3 regions of the Streptomyces vulcanius genome follow, and region 1 is predicted to be linked to each of the others. Evidence: riboswitches for the same ligand, from Rfam matches in the RefSeq annotation. Region 1 holds a riboswitch; each other region holds the start of a gene.
The links. Region 1 has a riboswitch for cyclic di-AMP ahead of ACFPIH_RS50165 (peptidoglycan DD-metalloendopeptidase family protein). Riboswitches for the same ligand answer to the same signal wherever they lie in the genome.
Positions count from the first base shown of each region.

Region 2: it holds a riboswitch for cyclic di-AMP, as region 1 does, so the genes downstream of both, ACFPIH_RS27180 (C40 family peptidase) here and ACFPIH_RS50165 (peptidoglycan DD-metalloendopeptidase family protein) in region 1, are expected to answer to the same signal.
Region 3: it holds a riboswitch for cyclic di-AMP, as region 1 does, so the genes downstream of both, ACFPIH_RS40810 (M23 family metallopeptidase) here and ACFPIH_RS50165 (peptidoglycan DD-metalloendopeptidase family protein) in region 1, are expected to answer to the same signal.

Region 1 is NZ_JBHSFK010000056.1:65,187-70,823, forward strand. Features, by position in the region: gene ACFPIH_RS50160 (alpha-galactosidase) at 1-1,460, shown strand, start outside; cyclic di-AMP (ydaO/yuaA leader) riboswitch at 1,763-1,921, shown strand; gene ACFPIH_RS50165 (peptidoglycan DD-metalloendopeptidase family protein) at 1,926-2,921, shown strand; gene ACFPIH_RS50170 (DUF6250 domain-containing protein) at 3,084-3,791, shown strand; gene ACFPIH_RS50175 (SGNH/GDSL hydrolase family protein) at 3,918-4,703, shown strand; gene ACFPIH_RS50180 (TetR/AcrR family transcriptional regulator) at 4,820-5,431, opposite strand; gene ACFPIH_RS50185 (Glu/Leu/Phe/Val dehydrogenase dimerization domain-containing protein) at 5,475-5,637, opposite strand, start outside.
Region 2 is NZ_JBHSFK010000018.1:197,050-202,686, reverse strand. Features, by position in the region: gene ACFPIH_RS27190 (M23 family metallopeptidase) at 1-757, shown strand, start outside; gene pcrA (DNA helicase PcrA) at 803-3,346, opposite strand; cyclic di-AMP (ydaO/yuaA leader) riboswitch at 3,578-3,742, shown strand; gene ACFPIH_RS27180 (C40 family peptidase) at 3,751-4,914, shown strand; gene ACFPIH_RS27175 (tellurite resistance/C4-dicarboxylate transporter family protein) at 5,020-5,637, shown strand, end outside.
Region 3 is NZ_JBHSFK010000036.1:98,923-104,559, forward strand. Features, by position in the region: gene ACFPIH_RS40795 (MarR family winged helix-turn-helix transcriptional regulator) at 1-233, opposite strand, end outside; gene ACFPIH_RS40800 (dihydrofolate reductase family protein) at 333-1,463, shown strand; tRNA gene ACFPIH_RS40805 (tRNA-Met) at 1,481-1,554, shown strand; cyclic di-AMP (ydaO/yuaA leader) riboswitch at 1,788-1,959, shown strand; gene ACFPIH_RS40810 (M23 family metallopeptidase) at 1,969-3,009, shown strand; gene ACFPIH_RS40815 (aldo/keto reductase) at 3,121-4,071, shown strand; gene ACFPIH_RS40820 (PrsW family intramembrane metalloprotease) at 4,085-5,506, opposite strand; gene trmB (tRNA (guanosine(46)-N7)-methyltransferase TrmB) at 5,573-5,637, opposite strand, start outside.

The sequences.
Region 1 (5,637 bases):
CCGACGCGACCGAGGAGCGCGGCGAGGTCTACGGCTGCGCCCTCGGCTGGTCCGGCTCCTGGCGGATCGCCGTCGCCCAGCTGCCGGACGCGCGCGTGCAGATCACCGGCGGTGCCGGCTACGACGACTCGGGCCTGCTGCGCCTCGCGACGGGGGAGTCCTTCACCACGCCCGTCTTCGCCGGTCTGTGGAGCGACGGCGGCTTCGGCGGCGCCAGCCGCACCTGGCACGCCTATCAGCGCGAGCACATCGTCCCGGACGCCGAGCGGGACCGGCCGGTGCTGTTCAACTCCTGGGAGGCCACCTTCTTCGACATCTCGGAGGAGCAGCAGACCACCCTGGCCCGGCGCGCCGCGGAGATCGGCGTGGAGCTGTTCGTCGTGGACGACGGCTGGTTCGGGGCCCGCACCAGCGACCGTGCCGGCCTCGGCGACTGGTGGCCCAACCCCGACCGCTTCCCGCACGGTCTGAAGCCCCTCGCCGACCGGGTCCACGCCCTCGGCATGCAGTTCGGCATCTGGGTCGAGCCCGAGATGGTCAACCCGGACAGCGACCTCTACCGGGCACACCCCGACTGGGTGCAGTTCCAACCGGGACGAAAGCGGACGGAGTTCCGCAACCAGCTCATGCTGAACCTCGCACGCGAGGACGTTCAGGAGTACCTCTGGGAGCGGCTCGACGGCCTCCTCTCCAGCGCGCCCGTCGACTACGTGAAGTGGGACTTCAACCGCTGCTTCACCGACGCCGGCTGGCCGGACGACGCCTACCCGCAGCGCCTCTGGGTCGACCATGTGCGGGCCCTGTACGGCCTGCTCGACCGGCTGCGGGCGGCCCACCCGGGTGTCGCCTTCGAGTCCTGCTCGGGCGGCGGCGGGCGCATCGACCTCGGCATCCTCGGCCGCACCGACCAGGTGTGGACCTCCGACAACACCGACCCGCTGGACCGGCTCGACATCCAGCACGGCTTCAGCCAGATCCACCCGGCCCGGGTCATGGCCGCCTGGGTCACCGACAGCCCCAACGTCCAGCTCAACGGCCGGGCCAGCTCGCTGCGGTTCCGTTTCGTCAGCGCCATGGCAGGGGTGCTCGGGGTCGGCGGCGACCTCACCGAGTGGAGCGAGGAGGAACTCGCCGAGGCCCGGCGGTGGGTGGAGCTCTACAAGGAGATCCGTCCGCTCGTGCAGCACGGCGACCTCCACCGGCTGCGGCCCCCGGCCGGCGGGCTGAGCGCCGTCCAGTACGTGCGCGGCGACGAGAGCGTCGTCCTCGCCTGGCTCCAGGCGCAGCGGTTCGGCGAGCCCGTCCCCGCGCTGCGACTGCGCGGACTCGACCCGACAGCGTCGTACGAATGCCGCGAAACGGGCGAAGTTCACCGAGGTGCGGTGCTGCTCCATCATGGTCTGCCGACCGGGCTGCGCGGTGACCTCGATGCGACGGTTATCCGGCTGCGCCGCATCTGAGGTTTCTGTCCGGAATGGATCCTTCGTTCCAACTCGCTCTGGAATAGGGGATCCTGGGGTATACCACGTGAGCAGCGTCATATTCGTGACCGTGCGCTGTCCGTCATGTTCACGTAATGCGGGTGCTTTCCAAGGGTGTTAGGCGGAAAACGCGCTCCTGATTAACGGAGCGTCACTGGGAATTCTCACAGCGGATCAAGAGAAAGGCCTCAACAGGGCAACCTCTGCTTGTTCCTGTGCGTCTTGGTCGCTTACGTTCCACATCAATCCGGACGGACGCCTAATCCTGCCGCCGTCCGGAATCCGCACACTCACCCGTACCCGGCAGGAGCGGGGGACCCACAGGTAGAACCGCCTGTTCCGGTCTCCGGAACAGGCTTGGGGTAAAGCCGCGCCTTGCCGCGGCCGGACATCTCCAGTCCGCACCCGACAGCTCACCTCGCAGGCGCCGGAGAGGAATTCGTCATGCCCGCGAAGGGTAAGCACCGCCGTCCGAAGAGCCAGCGTTTCACCCGCTCCATAGCCGTCGCCGGAACGGGTGGCGCCGCCCTGGCACTCCCGTTGATGGGGGCCACCGGCGCCCATGCGGCGACCACGGAATCCGTTTCGGCGTCCGTTTCCGCCGCTGTTTCCGCCTCCGTTCCGCAAAAGGCCGTGCAGTCCGTGCCGGTCGCGCGGAAGACGGCGACCGCCAGAACCTACACCGTGCGGGCGGGCGACTACCTCGCCAAGATCGCCGACCAGCAGCACGTCAGCGGTGGCTGGCAGAAGCTGTACGCGGACAACCGTGAGGCAGTCGGCGACAATCCCTCGCTGATCCACCCCGGCCTCAAGCTGTCGATCGGCGCGAAGGCCGCCGCGACCGACACGTCGTCGTCCTCCGGTTCGTCGTCCTCCGGTTCGTCTTCGTCCGGTTCGTCTTCGTCCGGTTCCGCGACGTCGAAGTCGTCCTCCTCCGAGGCCTCGAAGTCTTCCGAGGCCTCCGACTCGCAGGCGTCGTCGTCCTCCGGGGCGTCCACCCAGGAAGTTGCGAGTGGCACCGGCAGCTCCAGCGGCTACACGCTCCCCGTCGCCGGCGCCACCATCGGCACCGGGTACCGCGTGGCCGGCAGCATGTGGTCCAGCGGCTACCACACCGGCGTCGACTTCGTCGTCCCGACGGGCACCTCCCTCAAGGCGGTCGCCGCGGGCACGGTCGTCTCCGCGGGCTGGGGCGGCGCGTACGGCAACCAGGTCGTCATCAAGCTCGCCGACGGCTACTACGCCCAGTACGCCCACCTGTCCCAGCTCTCCGTCTCGGCCGGGCAGGCCGTGACCGAGGGCCAGCAGGTCGGGCTCTCCGGCGCGACCGGCAACGTGACCGGCCCGCACCTGCACTTCGAGATCCGCACCACGCCGGACTACGGCTCCGACGTGGACCCGGTCGCCTACCTCCGCTCCCACGGCGTCACCGTCGGCTGACCCCGCCGACCACCACCTGCCTGACACGCTGCCGAAGGCCGGACCCCGATCCCCGGGTCCGGCCTTCGGTGTGCCGTCTGCGTGGCACGGTGGCCCGGCGGGTAGGGGGTAAGCGCTTTCTGTCATGTGCATCCCGTGCTGCCAAGTGAAGGAGTCGCTCGCATGACCACCACCCGTCGGGCCTTCGGAGCCCTTTCCGCAGGTGCCGCCCTGGCCGCCCTCGCTCCCGCCGGGCCCGTGAGCGCCGCGCCCCGCCGCGGTCGGCTGATCGCCCGCGACGACTTCCGCCACGGGCTCGGACGGTGGGCCGTGGAGCTGGAGCAGGGCGGCACCGTCACGGCCTCGCACGGGGTCCTGGAGGTCGACGTGCCCGCCGGGGCGACGATCTGGTTCCGACGGCCGCTCGAAGGGCCGTACGTCCTCGAATACGTCGCCACGCCCGTGGCCGAGGGCGGTGCCAACGACCGGGTCTCCGACCTCAACAACTTCTGGAACGCCGTCGACGTCCGCTCCCCGGACGACCTCTTCGCCACCCCGCGCGGCGGCGCGCTCGCCGAGTACGACTACCTCACGACGTACTACGTCGGCTACGGCGCCAACAGCAACACCACGACCCGGCTGCGCCGTTACGTCGGGCAGGCGGGGGTACGGCCGCTCATCCACGACTACACCGAGCCGCTGCTCGTCGCGGGCGAGCCGAACCGGGTGCGGATCGTCTCCGACGGTTCGGCCGTGCGGTGGTGGAACAACGGGCGGCTCGTCTTCGACCACACCGACCCGGAGCCCTACACCCGGGGGCACTTCGCCTTCCGGACCACCTGGAGCCACTTCCGCATCCGCAGCTTCCGCGTGTGGTCGCTTATTCCCTGATTGGCCAACTCTTTAGGAGTGGCTTATCTCACCGCACGTCAACCCCTTATTACGGTCGCGTAGGTCACATTGGAAGGTGAATCATGAGCGGCTGTGGCAGACGATTCGAAGAATGACAGCAGATCAGTGATCGGGTCGTACGTGGCGGTGGGGGACAGCTTCACCGAGGGCGTCGGCGACCCCGGCCCCGACGGGGCATTCGTCGGCTGGGCCGACCGGTTCGCGGTACTCCTCGCCGACCGGCGGCCCGAGGGACATTTCGAGTACACCAACCTGGCCGTGCGCGGGAAACTGCTCGACCAGATCATGGAGGACCAGCTTCCGCGGGCCGTGGAACTCGCCCCGGACCTGGTGACCTTCTGCGCGGGCGGCAACGACATCCTCCGGCCCGGCACCGATCCGGACGAGGTCGCCGAGCGGTTCGAGCGGGCCGTCGTCGCGCTGACCGCCGTCGCCGGCACGGTCTTGGTGACGACCGGGTTCGACACGCGGCGCGTCCCGCTGCTCAAGCACCTGCGCGGCAAGATCGCCACCTACAACGGACATGTGCGGGCCGTCGCCGACCGGTACGGGTGCCCCGTGCTCGACCTGTGGTCCCTGAAGTCCGTGCAGGACCGGCGGGCCTGGGACGACGACCGGCTCCACCTCTCACCGGAGGGGCACACGCGCGTGGCCCTGCGGGCCGGACTGGCCCTCGGGGTGGAGGTGCCGGCCGACCCCGAACAGGCGTGGCCGCCGCTGCCGCCCAGGGGGACGCTCGAGGTGCGGCGGGACGATGTGCACTGGGCGCGGGAGTATCTCGTGCCGTGGATCGGGCGGCGGCTGCGGGGGGAGTCGTCCGGGGATCATGTGACCGCGAAGGGGGCGCTGTCCCCCGAGGACATCAGGATGCGGATCGCTTCCGTGGCGTGAGGGCGGGGGCGGGAGCGGTGGAGGCGGGGTGTTTCTCGCCCCGCCGCCCCTACCCGTTCCCATCCCCAGGGGCTCTGCCCCCTGGACCCCCTGTCGGCCCTGAACAGGCCTCGTCCTCAAGCGCCGGACGGGCTGGGTGGGACGCTGAGCTCGTGGGTCAACGCCTCGTCGACCCAGTCCTGGGCCCTCGCCCGCGACACCGCGCCGGCGTACGACGTCAGTTGTACGGCGAGGCCGTCCAGGAGGGCCGTCAGGCGTAGGGCTGTCGCGGCGGGGTCCGGGCAGGTGAACTCGCCTGCCGCCACGCCCTCGGCGATCACCTCGGCGAGGGCCGCCTTCCACTCGCGGTCGAGGTCGCGGGCGACCTCCCGCAGCGCCGGTTCGCGCAGGGAGACCGCCCAGCCCTCGATCCACAGGCGCCAGCCCTTGGCCTGGCCCGTGGGCGCGTACCAGCGCACGGCGGAGCGAAGGCGGCGCAGGGCCGTGGTCCGGCGTCCGAGCAGTTTGCGCAGATGGGCCAGGTCGTCCTCGGCGGCGTACGCGAAGGCCGCGGCGACCAGCTTCTCCTTGGTCGAGAAGTGGTAGAGGACCAGCGCGTTGCTCACCCCGAGCGACGCGGCCACGTCGGCGATCCTGACCGCCGCCACGCCCCGCGCCTCGATCTGCTCGATGGCGGCCCGCAGCAGTTCCTCCCGCCGCTCCGCCACGCTCAACCGGACCCTCGCCACGCCGTCACCCTACACAGGCGCCCTGTGACATGGGCCGATGCGCTCAGCGGTACTGGCCGAACCGTTCCGTGATCACCGGCAGCCGCTCCGCCGCGATCGCGTGCGCGGCGGCCCGTGGCGTCGTGCCGTCCGCCTCGGCTCGGGCCAGCACCCGTTCCACCAGGGCGCGCATGGAGCGGCGGGTGTGGGCGAACGCCTCGTCCGCG
Region 2 (5,637 bases), on a different contig from region 1:
GGCCCGCGCCGCGAACCGTTCCCGCCGCCGGCCGCCCGCGAAGCGCTCCGCGCTGCTGACCGTGGCCGTGCCCTCGGCGTGCGTGATGGGCGTGGCGGGCATCGCCGCCGCCTCCGTCGGTACGCTGACCAGCGGCGACGGCGACAAGGACACCACGGCGTCCGCCTCGGACGCGCAGGCGGTGAAGCCGTCCGCCGCCAACAACAAGCTGGACGCCCAGCTCGAGACGCTCTCCGCCGAGGCCGACGACTTCGCCGACCGGGCCAGCCGGACGCAGGAGCGCATCGACCTGAAGGCGCAGCAGGCGGCCGAGAAGAAGCGGGCGGCTGCGGAGGCGGCCCGCAAGGAGCGACTGCGCCCGAAGTACGCGCTGCCGGTCGCCCAGCGCGGGCTCAGCGCCTACTTCGGCCAGGCCGGCATCAACTGGATGTCCCAGCACACCGGCATCGACTTCCCCGTCTCCTACGGCACGACGGTGATGGCCGCCACCGACGGCACCGTACGGACGCAGTGGAACAGCGCCTACGGCAACATGCTGATAGTGACGGCGATGGACGGCACGGAGACCTGGTACTGCCACCTCTCCACCTACCGTGTCGCCTCCGGTACGACCGTGAAGGCCGGCGACCCGATCGCGTACTCCGGCAACTCCGGCAACTCCACCGGTCCGCACCTGCACTTCGAGGTCCGGCCGGCCGGGGGCTCGGCGATAGACCCGCTGCCGTGGCTGCGCAGCCACGGCCTCGACCCGACGTAACCCCGGCAGCCGGCCCCCGCTGTCGCAGCGGGGCCCCACTTGTGTCTAGAGCTTCTCCACCGGCGCGTACCGCAGCAGCAGCCGCTTCGGCTTGGCGTCGCCGAAGTCGACGGTCGCCTCCGCGTTCCCGCCCGTGCCCTTCACTCCGACGACCGTGCCGAGCCCGAACTGGTCGTGGGTGACACGGTCGCCGACGGCCAGCGCGACCACCGGCTTCTCCGCCGCGCCCCGGCGTGTGGCGAAGCCGGAGGCGCCGGCGGCCGAGGAGCGTGAGCGGGACGAAGCCAGCGAGGCGGTGACCCCGGAGACCGGGCCGGAGGACACGGGCGCGGTGGCCCCCGTCCGCTTCCAGTCCACATGCGTGGCCGGAATCTCCTCCAGGAACCGCGAGGGCGGGTTGTACGACGGCTGCCCCCACGCGCTGCGCATCGCGGACCGGGTGAGGTAGAGCCGCTCACGCGCGCGTGTGATGCCGACGTAGGCCAGGCGGCGCTCCTCCTCCAGCTCCTTGGCCTGGCCGAGGGCGCGCATGTGCGGGAAGACGCCGTCCTCCATGCCGGTGAGGAAGACCACCGGGAACTCCAGGCCCTTGGCGGTGTGCAGGGTCATCAGGGTGATGACGCCGGCGCCTTCGTCGTCGTCGGGGATCTGGTCGGAGTCGGCGACGAGCGCGACCCGCTCCAGGAACGCGGCGAGCCCTGCCGGTGTCTCGCCCTCCCCGGTCTCCTGCTCGAACTCCAGGGCCACGGCGGCGAGTTCCTGGAGGTTCTCGATCCGGGTCTCGTCCTGCGGGTCGGTGGAGGCCTGCAACTCGGCGAGGTAGCCGGTGCGTTCGAGCACGGCCTCCAGGACGGTGGCCGGTCCGGCGCCGGACTCGACGATCGTGCGGAGTTCCTCCATCAGCACATTGAACCGCTTCACGGCGTTCGTCGACCGCGCGGCCATGCCGTATGCCTCGTCGACGCGCTTCAGCGCCTGCGGGAAGCTGATCTTCTCCCGCTGGGAGAGGGCGTCGATCATCGCCTCGGCGCGCTCGCCGATACCTCGCTTGGGCACGTTGAGGATGCGGCGCAGCGGGACCGAGTCCTCCGGGTTGGCGAGGACACGGAGGTAGGCCAGGACGTCCCGGACCTCCTTGCGCTCGTAGAAGCGGACGCCGCCGACGACCTTGTAGGGCAGGCCGACACGGATGAAGATCTCTTCGAAGACACGGGACTGGGCGTTGGTGCGGTAGAAGACGGCGACATCACCCGCCTTCGCGTCGCCCGCGTCCGTCAGACGGTCTATCTCCTCGGCGACGAACTGCGCCTCGTCGTGCTCGGTGTCGGCGACGTAGCCGGTGATGCGCGCGCCCGCGCCCGCGTTGGTCCACAGGTTCTTGGGGCGGCGGGACTCGTTGCGCTCGATGACCGCGTTGGCGGCGGTGAGGATCGTCTGCGTGGAGCGGTAGTTCTGCTCGAGCAGGATCGTCGTCGCGTCCGGGTAGTCCTCCTCGAACTGGAGGATGTTGCGGATCGTCGCGCCCCGGAAGGCGTAGATCGACTGGTCGGCGTCACCGACGACGCAGAGCTCGGCGGGCTGGAGGTCGGACTCGCTGGGCGGTACGTCCACCGGGTGCTCGGCGGTGCCGACCAGCTCGCGCACGAGGGCGTACTGGGCGTGGTTGGTGTCCTGGTACTCGTCGACCAGGACGTGCCGGAAGCGGCGGCGGTAGTGCTCGGCGACGTCCGGGAAGGCGCGCAGCAGGTTGACCGTCGTCATGATCAGGTCGTCGAAGTCGAGCGCGTTTGCCTCGCGAAGACGCGACTGGTACATGGCGTAGGCCTGGGCGAGGGTCTTCTCGAAGCCGTCGGTGGCCTGGGCGGCGAAGTCCTCCTCGTCGATCAGCTCGTTCTTCAGGTTGCTGATCTTGGCGCTGAAGGACTTGGGCGGGAAGCGCTTGGGGTCGAGGTCCAGGTCGCGGCAGACCAGGGCCATCAGGCGCTTGGAGTCGGCGGCGTCGTAGATCGAGAAGGAGGAGGTGAAGCCGAGTTTCTTCGACTCGCGCCGCAGGATGCGTACGCACGAGCTGTGGAAGGTCATCACCCACATCGCGTTGGCGCGCGGGCCGACGAGCTGTTCGACGCGCTCCTTCATCTCGCCCGCGGCCTTGTTGGTGAAGGTGATCGCGAGGATCTGGCCCGGGTGGACGCTCCGCTCGGCGAGCAGGTGGGCGATGCGGTGGGTGAGCACACGGGTCTTGCCGGAGCCGGCCCCGGCGACGATGAGCAGGGGGGTGCCGGCGTGCGTGACGGCCGCGCGCTGGTTGTCGTTCAGCCCCTCCAGGAGCGCTGCCGCGTCGATCACCGGGCGCGGGGCGCCGTCGCGGTAGTAGGCGTCCCGGGGGTGAGCGCCCTGGTTCTGGGCACCCTGGCCGTGGGTGTCCCGGCCGCGGGCGTCCCGGTCCGGGGGCATGTCGAACTTCCCGCCGAACAGATCGTCCGGAAGCGGCTCCGGAGTGTGATCGCCCTCGGGCGGCGGGGGTTCCTCCTCGTGGCCGGCGGGGGCCTGGAGGTTCGCCAGGAAGCTGTCGTCAAAGAGGCTGCTCATCGCTCTCCGAGTCTAGGGTGCCCCACTGACAACGCGTCGCCGTCCCCCGGACATCGCCGCCCTCACCTTCCGGCACGGCGCTATCACAGCAGGTGATCCCACGTGCGGGCTTCGCTCAAGGTCACGAAAATGTATCGGGCATATCGCCCATCAACCTTCACAGGAGCCACACGAGTTGGCTACCGTGCCGAGCAGGCCACACGGATCCCCACCGGCGAACCTCGCCGGGCCGCACGGCCTCCGCCGAATCCGGTGCGCCCCCTGAGCGGCGGCCGGAGCCGGGGACCCACCGAAACTCTGGGGTGAATCGGCCCGACTCCCCTGCGGGACACGGCCGTAGGGCGCCCATCCGCCCGAACCCGACAGCTAACCCGGTAGGCGGACGATGGAAGGAGTCGCCAGTCTTGGCGTCGCAGCACCGCAAGCCGCGTTTCCCGGGCACGCGCGTGGCGGGCATACGCACGCCCGCCCTCGCCACCGCCGCCCTCACCTCCGTGGCCCTGCTCTCCCAGTCGGCGAACGCCGCGCCCGCCGACGACGGCAACCCGAGCCTGGAGGAGGTGGAGAAGAAGGTCGACGATTTCTACCGCCAGGCGGAGTCGGCGACCGAGAAGTACAACGCCGCCAGCGAGAAGACGACCAAACAGCGCAAGCAGGTCGACGGCCTGCTCGACGACGTCGCCCGGCGCACTCAGAAGCTCAACGAGGCGCGCGAGGAACTGGGTTCCTACGCCGCCGCCCAGTACCGCACCGGCGCCTCCGCTCCCGACACGTCGACCTTCGTGCTCGCGGACTCCCCGCAGGACTACTTCGACCAGACCCAGCTGATGGGCCGGCTGACCGAACGCCAGAAGGACGCGGTCGACGACTTCGTCACCGAGCAGTCGGCGACGATGAAAAAGCGCCAGGAGGCCACCGCGAGCCTCGAGTCGCTCAATGACACGCAGAGCGAGCTGAAGACCGCCAAGGCGACCGTCCAGAAGAAGCTCAGCGACGCGCGCGAGCTGCTGTCGCAGCTGACGGCCCAGGAGAAGGCGCGGCTCGCGGCGATCGAGAAGCAGAAGCAGGAGGAGGCCGCGCGCAAGGCGGCGGAACTGGCGCAGCAGCAGGCTGCCGCGGAGCGGGAGAGCGCCGCCGCGTCGTCGGACACGTCTTCCTCGTCGTCCACGTCCTCGTCGTCCTCGTCGTCCTCCAGTGACTCCTCGTACGGCACCAAGGCCGAGAAGGCGCTCGCTTTCGCCCGCGCGCAGATCGGCAAGCCGTACGTCTGGGGCGCCACCGGGCCCGACTCCTACGACTGCTCCGGCCTCACCCAGGCCGCCTGGAAGGCCGCGGGCGTCTCCCTGCCGCGCACGACCTACGACCAGGTGAACGCCGGCACCACCGTCTCCCTCTCCGACGCCCGCCCCGGCGACCTGGTCTTCTTCTACGACGACGTCAGCCACGTCGGCGTCTACATCGGCAACGGGATGATGATCCACGCGCCGAAGCCCGGCGCCTACGTCCGCGAGGAGTCGATCTACTACGACGGCGAGTCGGGCATCCACAGCGTGGTGCGACCGGCCTGAGCACGCGCCTACGGCGCCCCCGTCTGTCCTGCGCCCGCGCGTATTTCGTCGCTCCCGCGCGCGTGCCCTCCCGCAAGCCGTGCCGTGCTCCTTAGCATCGGCATCATGTCCGGCTCCCCCTCCTCCCTGCGCGCCTGGTGGGCGCGGCGTCCGCCGGTGGCCGGGGCCGCCGTACTGGCGACCGGCGTCCTGTCCGTCGGGCTGCGGCTCACGGGTTACGAGGTGCTGTCGCGCGTGACGCTGGCGCTGGCCGGCGTCGGCTGGGTGGCGCTGGGCGTGGAGTTCGTCGTACGGCTCGTGCGGGAGCGCGCGCGGTGGCGCGCCGAGGCGGGCACGCCGGGGGCGCTCACGGCGGTGGCCGCTACGGCCGTGCTGGGGACGGCCGCGTCGGCCCTGGGGTGGCAGACCCTGGCGGCGGTGCTGCTGGCCCTGGCGGCCGTGCTGTGGCCGGTGCTGATGGTGCCCGTCATGCGGCACTGGGAGCGGCGGATGCCCGGGGCCGTGTTCCTGTGCTGCGTGGCCACACAGAGCCTCGCGGTGCTGGGGGCGAGCCTCGCCGAGGCCGAGTCGGTGGCCTGGCCGGCCCGCGCCGCGCTGGTGCTGTTCTGGCTGGGGCTGGTGCTCTACGGGCTGATGCTGATCCGGTTCGACTGGCGGCAGATCGTCGTGGGCGCCGGGGACCAGTGGGTGGCGGGCGGCGCGCTCGCCGTCTCGGCGCTCGCG
Region 3 (5,637 bases), on a different contig from region 1:
GTCACCGCGTAGGTCAGCCGGCTGCGGGTGATCTTCAGCGACTCCGCGAGATCGGTCATCCGCATCCGCCGCTCGGGCGCGTCGGAGAGGTTCGCCAGAATGGAGTAGTACAGATGGGGCATGCCGGCCTCCCGCTGGAGCTGCCGGTCGATCGCGTCCTCGACGAGCAGGGTCGCGGCGATGTACGCGCGCCAGGCGCGCTGCTCCTCGGGAGTGAGCCAGCGGGTCGTCATGCACCCAGTGTAAGTTTGTTTCAAACTTGAACCAAGCCCCACGCGATCCAAGCCCCACGCGATCCAAGCCCCCACTCGTCCTCCAGGAGAGCCGCGCCGATGTCGTACCCGTACGTCCTGCTGTCCGCCGCGGTCTCCCTCGACGGCTACCTGGACGACACCACCTCCGAGCGCCTGCTGCTCTCCAGCCCCGCCGACTTCGACCGCGTCGACGAGGTACGGGCCTCCGTGGACGCCATCCTCATCGGCGCCGGCACCATCCGCGCCGACAACCCCCGTCTGCTGGTGAACTCCGCCGACCGCCGCGCCGCGCGCGTGGCGGCCGGAAAGCCGGAATACCCCCTCAAGGTCACCGTCAGCGGCTCCGGCGACCTCGACCCGGCGGCGAACTTCTGGCACACGGGCGGGGAGAAGACCGTCTACACGACCGAGAAGGGCGCGGAGCGGGCCCGCGCGCTCGGGATCGCGGCCGACGTCGTCCCGCTCGGCCCCGAGCTCGACTGGCGCCGGATCCTCACCCATCTCCACGACGAGCGGGGCGTACGCCGGCTCATGGTCGAGGGCGGCGGCACCGTCCACACCCAGCTGCTCCAGCAGGGCCTCGCCGACGAACTCCAGCTCGTCCTCGCCCCCCTCCTCGTGGGCGACCCGGACGCCCCCCGTCTCTTCGGCCCCGGGGCCTACCAGGGCGGACGCCTGCGCCTCACCGACACCCGGCGGATCCAGGACGTCGTCCTCATGCGCTACGAGCCCACCGCCCCCGGCACCGGCCCGCTCCCCTCCGCCGCCGACCGCCGCTGGCTCGCGCTCGCCTGCGACCTCGCCGCCGAGTGCCCGCCCTCGCAGACCGCGTTCAGCGTCGGCGCGGTGGTCGTGGCCGCCGACGGCACGGAACTCGCCCGCGGTCACTCCCGCGAGGCCGGCGACCCGGTGGTGCACGCCGAGGAGGCCGCCCTCGCCAAGATCGACCCCGCCGACCCCCGGCTGGCCACGGCCACCGTCTACAGCAGCCTGGAGCCCTGTGCCCGCCGCGCCTCCCGCCCGGCCCCCTGCGCCCGTCTCATCCTCGACGCGGGCGTCCGCCGGGTGGTCACCGCCTGGCAGGAACCCGACACCTTCGTGACGGCCGCGGACGGCAACGGTCTCCTCGCGGCCGAGGGCGTCGACGTCGTCGTACTCCCCGAATACGTGGAGCGGGCGCGAGTGGTCAACCGGCACCTGACCGGGTGATAGAGTTGAGTCAACGACGCGGGGTGGAGCAGCTCGGTAGCTCGCTGGGCTCATAACCCAGAGGTCGCAGGTTCAAATCCTGTCCCCGCTACTGAAGGCCGAGGGCCGGAATCCGAAAGGGTTCCGGCCCTCGGTGTTTCCTCTCCATTGACTGTGCGCCAGCTGTACATTCCAGCCAACTCGCCCGTTTTTCACCGCTGATGGACCGAAAGTCCTGGCCAAAAATGTTGTGCGAACAGGCGGAAGAGCTTGGAAACGCGCCCCCAGGTCTATTAACGTTCGATAACGCAGCACGGTCGTCCCAGCCGTCACAAGAGACGGCTCCGTGTGCACCTGCCGAATCCCGTAAGGGAACCGGGGAACCACCAACTTGGGGTGAATCGCGCGGCAACCGTCGTCAACTCGAACTCGCAGAGTGACGAACGGTTTACGCGCGTAGGAGACCTTCCCGCTCCGAACCCGTCAGCTAACCCGGTAGGCGACGGAAGGAAAGGAGTACGCCCGCGTGGCGTCCAACCGGCCTGCCCCAGAAGCCCCGTTCGTGCCGAGCCAGCGCTCTCCTGAGACCGAGACCTTCGGCTACGGCAGCTACCGCACCGACGAGGGCCCCTGGGAGGAATGGAATCCCACCGCGGAATCCGTTTCCCCGGTCCGTGGCAAGCACCGGGTCGCCAAGCAGCGCGGCGGCGGCGGATTCGCCCGCAGTTCCACCGTCCTCGGCGTCGGTGTCATAGCCGCCTTCAGCGCGGGCGGCATGGCCAGCGCCAACACCGGCAAGCCGCCGGTCGCCATCTCCATGCCGGACCTGCCCTCCGTGGGCTCCCTCGTCTCCGGCGAGGACGCGCCGGACACCGCACCCGCCCTCGCCAACTTCGGCACCGAGGCCGACGACACCCCCCAGGGCGGCGCAGCCGACGCCGGTGAGGCGCTGCGCAGCCGGATCATGGCGCAGGCCGAGTCGCAGCAGACCCAGGTCGCCGCCAAGGCCCAGCAGGCCGCCGAGGCGGCCCAGGCCAAGGCGCAGGCAGCCGCCGTCGCCAAGGCCGAGAAGGAGGCCAAGGCCACGGCCGCCGAGGCGAAGCAGAAGGCCAAGGAGGCCGCCGAGGCGAAGGTCGAGGCCGCGAGGCTCGTCCAGCTGGCCAAGCAGTACACGCTGCCGACCTCCTCGTACACCATCACCGGGACCTTCGGCCAGGCCGGCTCGCTCTGGTCCTCCGGGTACCACACCGGCCTCGACTTCGCCGCGCCCACGGGCACGCTCATCAAGGCCGTCCACAGCGGCACCATCACCGAGGCGGGCTGGGCCGGCTCCTACGGCTACCGCACCATCCTCACTCTGGACGACGGCACCGAACTCTGGTTCTGCCACCAGTCGTCGATCAGCGTCAGTGTCGGCCAGAAGGTCGCCACCGGTGATGTGATCGGCCGCGTGGGCGCCACCGGCAACGTGACCGGAGCCCACCTCCACCTCGAGGTCCACCCGGGCGGCAGCTCCACCGGCATCGACCCGATGTCCTGGCTGCGCAGCAAGGGCCTCAACCCCTGAGAACCCCCTGACAACCCCCTGAGCCTCCGGAGAATCCCTCTGCTCGGTGTTCACGTGTTCTTCGCGTGAGCACCGGAATGGGCCGCTCGGAAGCCGTTGTTGATGCAGAGCATGACGACTACTGCGCTTCGTAAGCTCGGTGCCTCCGACCTGGAGGTCTTCCCGCTCGCCCTCGGCGGCAACGTCTTCGGCTGGACCGCCGACGAGACCGCCTCCTTCGCCGTCCTGGACGCCTACGCGGCGGCAGGCGGCAACTTCCTCGACTCCGCCGACGGCTACTCGGCCTGGGTGCCGGGCAACAGCGGCGGCGAGTCCGAGACCATCATCGGCAAGTGGGCCAAGGCGCGCGGCAACCGCGACGACCTCGTCATCGCCACCAAGGTCAGCCAGCACCCCGACTACCAGGGCCTGAGCGCCGCCAACATCAAGGCCGCCGCCGACGCCTCCCTGCGCCGCCTGGACACCGACCGCATCGACCTCTACTACACCCACTTCGACAGGCCCGAGATCCCCGTCGAGGAGATCATCGGCGCGCTCGACGAACTGGTCCGGGCCGGCAAGGTGCGGCACATCGCCGCCTCCAACATCTCCCCCGAACGCCTCCGGGCCTCCCTGGAGTTCTCCGACCGCGAGGGCCTCGCCCGCTACGTCGCCCTCCAGCCCCACTACAACCTGGTCTCCCGCGACACCTACGAGGGCGAACTCCAGGACCTCGCCTCCCAGGCCGGGCTCGCCGCGGTCCCCTACTACGCGCTCGCGTCCGGCTTCCTCACCGGCAAGTACCGGCCCGGTACGACGGTGGACAGCGCCCGGGCGGCAGGCGCCGCGAAGCACCTCGACTCCGAGCGGGGCATACGTGTCCTCACCGCCCTCGACGAGATCGCCGGCGCCCATGACACCGAGGTCGCCACGGTCGCCCTCGCCTGGCTCGCCGCCCGGCCGACGGTCGCCGCGCCGATCGCCTCCGCCCGTACGGTCGACCAGCTGCCGGCCCTGCTGGGCGTGGCGGAACTGGAGCTGACGGACGAGGAGATCACCCGGCTGAACCAGGCGTCGGCCTGACGCCCGCCCTGGGCTACGGCTGATAGGGGTTGGGTGCGGGACGCGGCCCCGCCGGATACCCGTACCCATACCCGTAGCCCTGGGGGATGCCATACCCGTAGCTCTGCGGGCTGCCGTATCCATGCCCGTACCCCTGCGTCGGCAGCTGTACGGGCATGGGCACGGGCATGGGCACGGGCATCTGTACGGGCACCGGCATCGGCGGGGGAGCCGTCAGCCGGGCCGCGTGGTCCAGCGCGGGCCGGGCCACGTCCTTGCGGCGCCACAGCTCGTTCAGCAGCTCCCGCTCCCGTACGACGAAGTCGGCGTCGGCGCGTCCGACGCGCCCCCGGTGCCGCAGGAACGCGAGCGAGGTCGCGTACGCCTCGTACTCGGCGACCGCCCGCGCTGCCGGCCTGCCCAGGTGCCGTCGGGCGTGGTCGCGGGCCAGCCGCCGGGCCCGCATCGAGCCGAGCGCGTACGGCTCTGCCGGGGTGAGCCAGCCTGCGGCCGTGTAGGCGGGCAACTCCTCGCGCACGGTGCGCAGTTCCCGCTGCCGGGTCCACACCACCAGCCAGGTCAGCACCCCGAACGCGGGCACCATGAACACCGCGTACACCGTGAAGAACCCAAAGTCGCCGAAGCTCGACGAGCCGTTCCACAGGGCGTGCATGCCCATCGCGCAGAGCAGTCCGCCCAGCGGGAACAGCACGCGCAACAGATGCCGGCGGTCCGCGGAGAGCGCGGAGAGGCCGAAGCCGATGCCGGTCAGCACGGTGAACAAGGGGTGCGCGAACGGCGACATGACGATGCGTACGAAGAAGGTCGCGGCGGTCACGGACGCGATGCCGCTGTCGCCGGTGAGCTGGTCGGTACCGAAGGCGTTGCCCAGGTAGAGGATGTTCTCGGTGAACGCGAAGCCGGTCGCGGTGACCCCGGCGACGACCACGCCGTCCACGAGCCCGGTGAAGTCCCGTCTGCGGAAGAGGAAGACCAGCAGCACGGCGGCGGCCTTGGCGGACTCCTCGACCACCGGCGCTATCACGGTCGCCCCGAGGGTGTCCGCGTGGGCAGGGTCGGCGGTCGCGGTGGCTATCCAGCGGGTGGCGAAGCTGTTGGCGACGATCGCTATCAGCGCCGCCGCGCACGCGCCCCAGGCGAAGGCGAAGACCAGATTGCGCCAGGGGCCCGGTTCGACCCGGTCGAGCCAGCGGAAGGCGGCGAGGAGCAGCGGCACCGGCAGCACCGCGAGCCCGAGCCCGACCAGGAACCCCTCGGTGCCGGTCTGCTCCCGCACCAGCGCAAGAATGACCAGCCCGGAGAGGGTGAGCAGCGTGATCAGCGCCCCGTACCTGACTGATCTCCGCCGCCACCAGTGCGCGTGCCGCAGCGGCACGCCCTCGGCTGGGCCGCCGGGGTGCGGCGGATACGGCGGATACGGGGGACTGATGGCCACGGCATCGACCCTAACGAGGGAGGGGCTGAGGCGGACGGGGAGCGAGCGGTCGGGTCGGTCGTTCGGTCAGCGATCCTCGTGCTGTACGCGGCGGAAGAGCAGGTCGTTCACGACATGACCCTTCTCAAGAC